DNA from 2 places in the Arthrobacter sp. 01L42 genome. Region 1 is predicted to be linked to the other one. Evidence: riboswitches for the same ligand, from Rfam matches in the RefSeq annotation. Region 1 holds a riboswitch; the other holds the start of a gene.
The links. A riboswitch is a leader RNA that binds a small molecule or an ion and turns the genes downstream of it on or off. The one in region 1 is predicted to bind glycine.
Positions count from the first base shown of each region.

Region 2: another riboswitch for glycine. It lies ahead of gcvP (aminomethyl-transferring glycine dehydrogenase); the one in region 1 lies ahead of gcvP (aminomethyl-transferring glycine dehydrogenase).

Region 1 is NZ_JBFTSL010000006.1:113,046-116,446, reverse strand. It holds partial or broken gene AC1DN2_RS06950 (SDR family oxidoreductase) at 1-387, shown strand, start outside; gene AC1DN2_RS06945 (hypothetical protein) at 522-1,289, opposite strand; glycine riboswitch at 1,785-1,882, shown strand; glycine riboswitch at 1,884-1,991, shown strand; gene gcvP (aminomethyl-transferring glycine dehydrogenase) at 2,044-3,401, shown strand, end outside.
Region 2 is NZ_JBFTSL010000026.1:6,273-9,673, reverse strand. It holds gene AC1DN2_RS19055 (MFS transporter) at 1-801, opposite strand, end outside; gene AC1DN2_RS19050 (TetR/AcrR family transcriptional regulator) at 869-1,408, shown strand; glycine riboswitch at 1,675-1,773, shown strand; glycine riboswitch at 1,775-1,889, shown strand; gene gcvP (aminomethyl-transferring glycine dehydrogenase) at 1,929-3,401, shown strand, end outside.

The DNA.
Region 1 (3,401 bases):
GCGGTGGTGCCGCTGATGCTGGACGCCGGGACCGGCTCCGTGGTCAACGTCGCCTCCGAGGCCGGCCTGCGCGGGTCCGCCGCCGGCGCCGCCTACACCGCGTCCAAGCACGCCGTCGTGGGCCTGACCAAGAACTCGGCCGCGATGTACGGGCCGAAGGGCCTGCGCTTCAACGCCGTGGCCCCCGGCCCCACCATCACCAACATCGTGGCCACCTGGGGATCCCAGCTCGCGGCCGAACGCCTCGGCCCGCTGATGCAGGCCACCGTCCCCACCCCCGCCACCGCCGCGCAGCTCGCCGCGTCCATCACCTTCCTGCTCAGCGACGACGGCACCAACATCAACGGCGCCATCCTCGCCTCCGACGGCGGCTGGTCCGCGCTGTAGGGGAGCGGCACCCCACGCAAGCGGACGACGGCGGGAAGTCCCGCCGTCGTCCGCTGGATCGGGATCAAATCCGTGATTGCACCATCGGATCCGCTGGTGCAATCACGTCCACACATCGCGGGTGAGCCCGGATTTTACGTGGACGGGAAGGTGGGCACGTCCGGCCACCGGCGGGCGGCAATGGATTTGGCACCCAGCCCTGCCAACGCGATGACCAGAGCCAGCAAGATTTTGGGAGGTGCTCCGCCCGCGGGTCCAAGCGTTACCGCCAGGATTTGCCGACTCATCAACAGCATCTCCTGCAGGTCGCCAGCCAGGATACGAGTCCCCAGGACGTAGTTGACCGAGATGAACAGGGCGGGAACAAACCACAACAGGGCAAGGTTCACGGCCCACACCGCGGTCCGCCGCGCAGGACGAAGGCCGCACCATGCCAGGGCGCCACCAACGAGGACGGCGGGAATCCAGAGAGCGATTGACGGCACTGCGACGGGGACGTTGATGTGCCCAACGAAGCCGACAACCCACTCCACCGTCCACGAAGCGAACGGCACCGCCACGAGTCCGGCGCCCAATGCCGCCAGGCTCCGGGTCCTTGAACAGAGCAGCAGGTGCGCCACGAGGGCAGCAGCGAGGGATGCGGTCACGCCCGCGAGCAGCCCGGCGAAGTACAGGCTCGCCATTGTTCCGCCCGCCAAGCCGCCGTCGAGCACTGTGAAGGACTGGACGGCAGCCGTGAACTGGACCACAAGAACGCCGGCTGCCGCGCACCACGTCACCAGTCGCCGTCGGGCGGGGGACCAGATGCGCACCGCGAGTCCGGCCGCTGCACCTCCTACGGTGAGGAGGGCTACGATCGTGGTGAGTTCGTACTGGCTTAGCGGCAGTAACGACACAGGCATCTGGTCTGGAACGACCTCTGCGCCCCACAAGTTCTGCAACGGGAGCTGTGCGCCGGATACCAGCCATGGGCCCAAGCCGAGCAATCCTGCGAGGATCCCGATCAGCCACCCCCAAGCGGCATCCCCGGCGGGAGTCCTGCTTGGTGGTCTGCTGGGAGCTGCCTGTTCCATCGCTTGATCCGGAAGGCTCACGGAGGCTCCTTGCGTATGAGCGCTCTGGGAGGGACGCGCATGAAAATGTAAAGTATCCCGTTTAGAATAATGCACCGAATGGACTAACCCCCTGGGTCCGATCCACGAGGTGGACGACGACCTCTGGGACCGCGTGTTCCGGATCAACGACACGGCCCTCATGCGCCTCACCCACGCAAGCGGACGACGGCGAAGAGCTCCCGCCGTCGTCCGCGGGACAGCGACTCAATTGAAATAAATTTTGCATCCTGCCCGGGAACCGGATAAATTGTGAGCTGTGTCACCGACCAGTGGCACAGCTTATGATCTGCGGCGGGAGAGTCCTGCCGGTACGTTCAGCAGGCGCCGTAGGAGCAAATCCTCCCCAGGAATCTCTCAGGCCCACGTACCGCCGCGGCAAGGCAACTCTGGAAAGCAGTCCGGGCAACCGGGCTCACCGACGGTGCAAGTGGCGCGCTGCTATCAGCAGGGCAAAACGGAAACTCTCAGGTCCAATACAGAGCGGGGAGGAACCCGAATCATCGTGGCGTCTTGATGCCACCTGAATTATGGAGTTCCTCTCATGACGGTTCAATCGTCCCCGTCCACCTTCGCAGACCGCCACATCGGCGCCCGCCGCCAGGCCGACATCGACACCATGCTCAAGGCCGTCGGCTACGACAGCGTTGATGGCCTCGTTGACAACGCGGTCCCCGATTCCATCCGCCAGGAAAAGCCCCTCACCCTGGACAGCGCCCTCAGCGAAGTCCAGGTGCTGGCCGAACTGCGCAAGCTCGCCTACAAGAACAAGACGGCCGTGCAGATGATCGGCCAGGGCTACTACGACACCGTCACCCCGCCGGTGATCCGCCGCAACATCCTCGAAGCCCCCGCCTGGTACACCGCCTACACCCCGTACCAGCCGGAGATCTCCCAGGGCCGGCTCGAGGCGCTGCTGAACTTCCAGACCATGGTCCAGGACCTCACCGCGCTCCCGGTCGCCAATGCGTCCCTCCTGGACGAGGCCACCGCGGTTGCCGAGGCCGTGCTTCTCATGCGCCGCGCCAACAAAAACAAGTCCGCTGCCGGGGCCAAGACCGTCCTCGACGCCGACTGCCTCCCGCAGACCATTGCCATCGTCAGGGGCCGAGCGGAGGCGCTGGGCTTCGAGGTGCAGGTCGCTGACCTCTCCGCCGGTCTGCCCGACGGCGACATCAACGGTCTCGTCCTCCAGCAGCCGGGCGTCTCCGGCCGGGTGTGGGACCAGTCCGGCGTGATCGCGGAGGCCAAAGAACGCGGCGCACTGGTCACCGTGGCGGCGGATCTGCTTGCCCTGACCCTGATCACCCCTCCGGGCGAGCAGGGCGCGGACATCGCCGTCGGATCCACCCAGCGCCTGGGCGTGCCGCTGTTCTTCGGCGGCCCGCACGCCGCGTACATGGCGGTGCGCGAGGGCATGGAACGCACGCTCCCCGGCCGCATCGTCGGCGTCTCCAAGGACAACGCCGGTGTCCCGGCCTACCGCCTGGCCCTGCAGACCCGCGAGCAGCACATCCGCCGTGAGAAGGCCACGTCCAACATCTGCACCGCCCAGGCGCTGCTGGCCATCGTGTCCTCGTTTTACGCCGTTTACCACGGCCCCGACGGGCTGAAGGCGATCGCCCAGACCGTCCACAACAACACCCGCGCCCTTGCCGCCACGCTGAAGATCGTCGGCCGGGAACTGGTGAGCGACTCCTTCTTCGACACCCTCACGGTCCGCGTGCCCGGCAAGGCCGCCAAGGTCATCGCCGCCGCCGAGGCCCGGGGCATCAACCTGCGGCTCATCGACGCGGACACAGTTGGCGTGTCCGTCGATGAAACCACGACGCCGGAGGTCCTCTCCGCGGTCGTCGTCGCCTTTGGCGCCGGCCCGGTGGTGGAGGCCAAGGGCTTCGAACT
Region 2 (3,401 bases), on a different contig from region 1:
ACGGGCAAGCGCGCGTTGCCGCCGGATGAACACATAGCCCATGAGCAGGCCGGTTCCGATGCTCGCGAAGGCCTCGGGAGCCGGCCCGTGGGTGGCAAGGGCTTTGATCCCGTAGACCACCGGCACCATGACCAGCAGGGACAGGGCAATGCTGGGCACGTCCACCCGGCCCGGCTTCGGATCGCGGGATTCCGGGATCAGGGCCGGCCCGAGCAGCAGCAGCGGCAGGATGATCGGCACCGCGACCAGCAGGACGGCGCCCCACCAGAAGTGTTCCACCAGCCAGCCGCCGACAATCGGGCCGAGGGCGGCGCCGCCGGAGAAGCCGGCGGCCCAGATTGCCACCGCCAGCCTGCGCCGGTTGGGCTGCGGAAAGATGTTCCGGATCAGCGACAGCGTGGATGGCATCAGCATGGCGCCGAACAGGCCAAGCCCGGCGCGGCCGGCGATCAGCCATTCCGCACTCGGCGCGAACGCCGTCACGGCGGACACCGCGGCAAAGCCTGCGCTGCCCACGAACAGCAGCCGGCGCCGGCCGATCCTGTCGCCCAGGGAACCCATCGCGACCAGGAGTCCGGCCAGGACCAGGGGGTAGGCGTCGACGATCCAGAGCAGTTCGACGCCGGAGGCGGTCAGGCTGCTGGCGATGGCCGGCAGGGCGAACGTGAGCGCGGTGTTGTCCACGGCCACGAGCAGGACGGGGAACATCAGCAGGGCCAGCGCCACCCAGTCACGCCACGGTGCCCGGGGCCCGGTGGCCGCAGGAGTGCTGGTGGCTACGGTGATCGATGAAATGCTCATGAGAATAACTGTACCGTCTGGACGGTACAGTTAAGAAATGCGCGCGCGGACAGGCATGATGGGAGGCATGCCCAGGAAACCCGTCGCCCGCGAGGCCGTCCTCGATGCCTTCGAATCCCTGCTCATCGAAGTCGGTGAACGCGCCGCGACGCTGGACGCCGTCGCGCGCCGGGCCGGCGTCTCCAAGGGCGGCCTGCTCTACCATTTCCCGACCAAAGAGGCCATGATCGCGGTCCTGCTGGAACGGCTGGACCGGCTTCTGGCTGCGGATGTTGCGGCCATGGCGGCAGCCCCGGAAGGGGCGGCGGCGTACTTCATCAAGTCCTCGGTGTGGGCGGACACGCCCATGGACCGGGTCTTCGTGGCGGCTACGCGGCTCGCCGAGGTGGCGCACGGGGAAACCCTCCGCCGCTTCGCCGCCGGCCAGGCGAGCTGGCTGGAACTGCTGGCGGCCGACGTCGGGCCCGCCATGGCGAAGGCCGTCCTGTGCATGGGGGACGGGCTGTACTTCAACGCCATGCTGGCGCGGGGTCCCGGCGGGCCGCCGCCGGAAGTCGAGGCGGACGTCCAGAGCCTCCTGGCCGCCGTCGAGCGCCTGCGCGGCTGAAGCCCACACCCACACCCACCCCTACTCCCCGCCGACCCCCCCTTACTCCCCGCCGAATTCGCCGGAAGCGTTCGAGTACGCCGGAAAGTTGCGGCGACTCCGGGCGTTTCCGGCGAAATCGCGCCGCCGGATTGGCCGCCGGGTGGCTCGTGGCCCGTAACCTGGGTCCGCCGCCGGGAGGGAGTTTGCGGACGCGCGCTCGGCATAGGACAATGAGAGCTGTGACTGTTGTCACCCCCGATTGAACACCCAATTAAATACGCCTTTGATCTGCGGCGGGAGAGTCCTGCAAGTAGGTACAAGCAGGCGCCGTAGGAGCAAACCCTCCCCAGGAATCTCTCAGGCCCATGTACCGCCGCGGCAAGGCATCTCTGGAAAGTAGCAGGCGTGTCCCGGACATGCTGTGCTCACCGACGGTGCAAGCGGAGCCCTGAAACGCGGGCTGCGCGGAAACTCTCAGGTCCAATACAGAGCGGGGAGGAACCCGAATCAATGTGGCGTACCCTGCGCCGCCTGAGTTATGGAGTTCCTTGTGACTGTTACCCCAGCCTCCACGTCCTTCGTTGACCGGCATATCGGCGCGCGCCGCCAGGCCGACGTCGACGCCATGCTGAAGGCTGTCGGCTACGACACCGTCGACGCCCTGGTGGACACCGCCGTTCCGAAGGACATCCGCCAGGACGCCGACCTCGCGCTCGCCGCGGCCCTGAGCGAGGTCGAAGTCCTCGCCGAGCTGCGCAAGCTGGCGTCGAAGAACAAAACCGCCGTGCAGATGATCGGGCAGGGCTACTACGACACGCTCACCCCGCCGGTGATCCGCCGCAACATCCTCGAAGCCCCGGCCTGGTACACCGCGTACACGCCCTACCAGCCGGAGATCTCGCAGGGCCGGCTCGAGGCGCTGCTGAACTTCCAGACCATGGTCCAGGACCTCGTCGGCCTGCCGATCGCCAACGCCTCCCTGCTGGATGAAGCCACCGCCGTGGCCGAGGCCGTGCTGATGATGCGCCGCGCGAATAAGAACAAGACGGCGCACGACGGCAAGACCGTCCTCGACGCCGACTGCCTGCCCCAGACCATCGCGATCGTCAAGGGCCGAGCGGAGGCGCTGGGCTTCGAGGTCGAGGTCGCCGACCTCTCCAAGGGCCTGCCCGACGGCGTCATCAACGGCGTCGTCCTGCAGCAGCCGGGCGTCTCCGGCCGCGTGTTCGACCACACCGCCGTGATCGCCGACGCCAAGGAACGCGGCGCCCTCGTCACCGTCGCGGCAGATCTCCTCTCCCTGACCCTGATCACGTCCCCGGGCGAGCAGGGCGCTGACATCGCCGTCGGATCCGCCCAGCGCTTCGGCGTGCCGCTGTTCTTCGGCGGACCGCACGCTGCCTACATGGCCGTCCAGAAGGGGCTCGAGCGCTCCATGCCCGGCCGCCTCGTGGGTGTCTCCAAGGACAACGCCGGCGTTCCCGCCTACCGCCTGGCCCTGCAGACCCGCGAGCAGCATATCCGCCGCGAGAAAGCCACCTCCAACATCTGCACCGCCCAGGCCCTGCTGGCCATCGTGGCTTCCTTCTACGCCGTCTACCACGGCCCGGACGGGCTGAAGGCAATCGCCCAGTCGGTCCACGTCCACGCGAAGACCATCGCCGCCTCCCTGAAGGCCGCCGGCCTGGATGTGCTGCACACCTCCTTCTTCGACACCATCACCGTCTCCGTGCCGGGCCGGGCAGCTGAGATCATCGCGGCAGCCGACGCCAAGGGCGTCAACCTGCGCGCCATCGACGCCGACACCGTCGGCATCTCCGCCGACGAGGCCACGACGGTTGCCGTCGTCGCCGACGTCATAGCCGCGTTCGGCGCGTCCGTGACTGCCGCGGCTGCAGGCACGGACACTGCGTTCGGCCTGGACCCCGCCGTCGAGCGCACCTCCGACTACCTGCAGCACCCGGTGTTCAACACGCACCGTTCCGAGACCCAGTTGCTGCGCTACATCCGT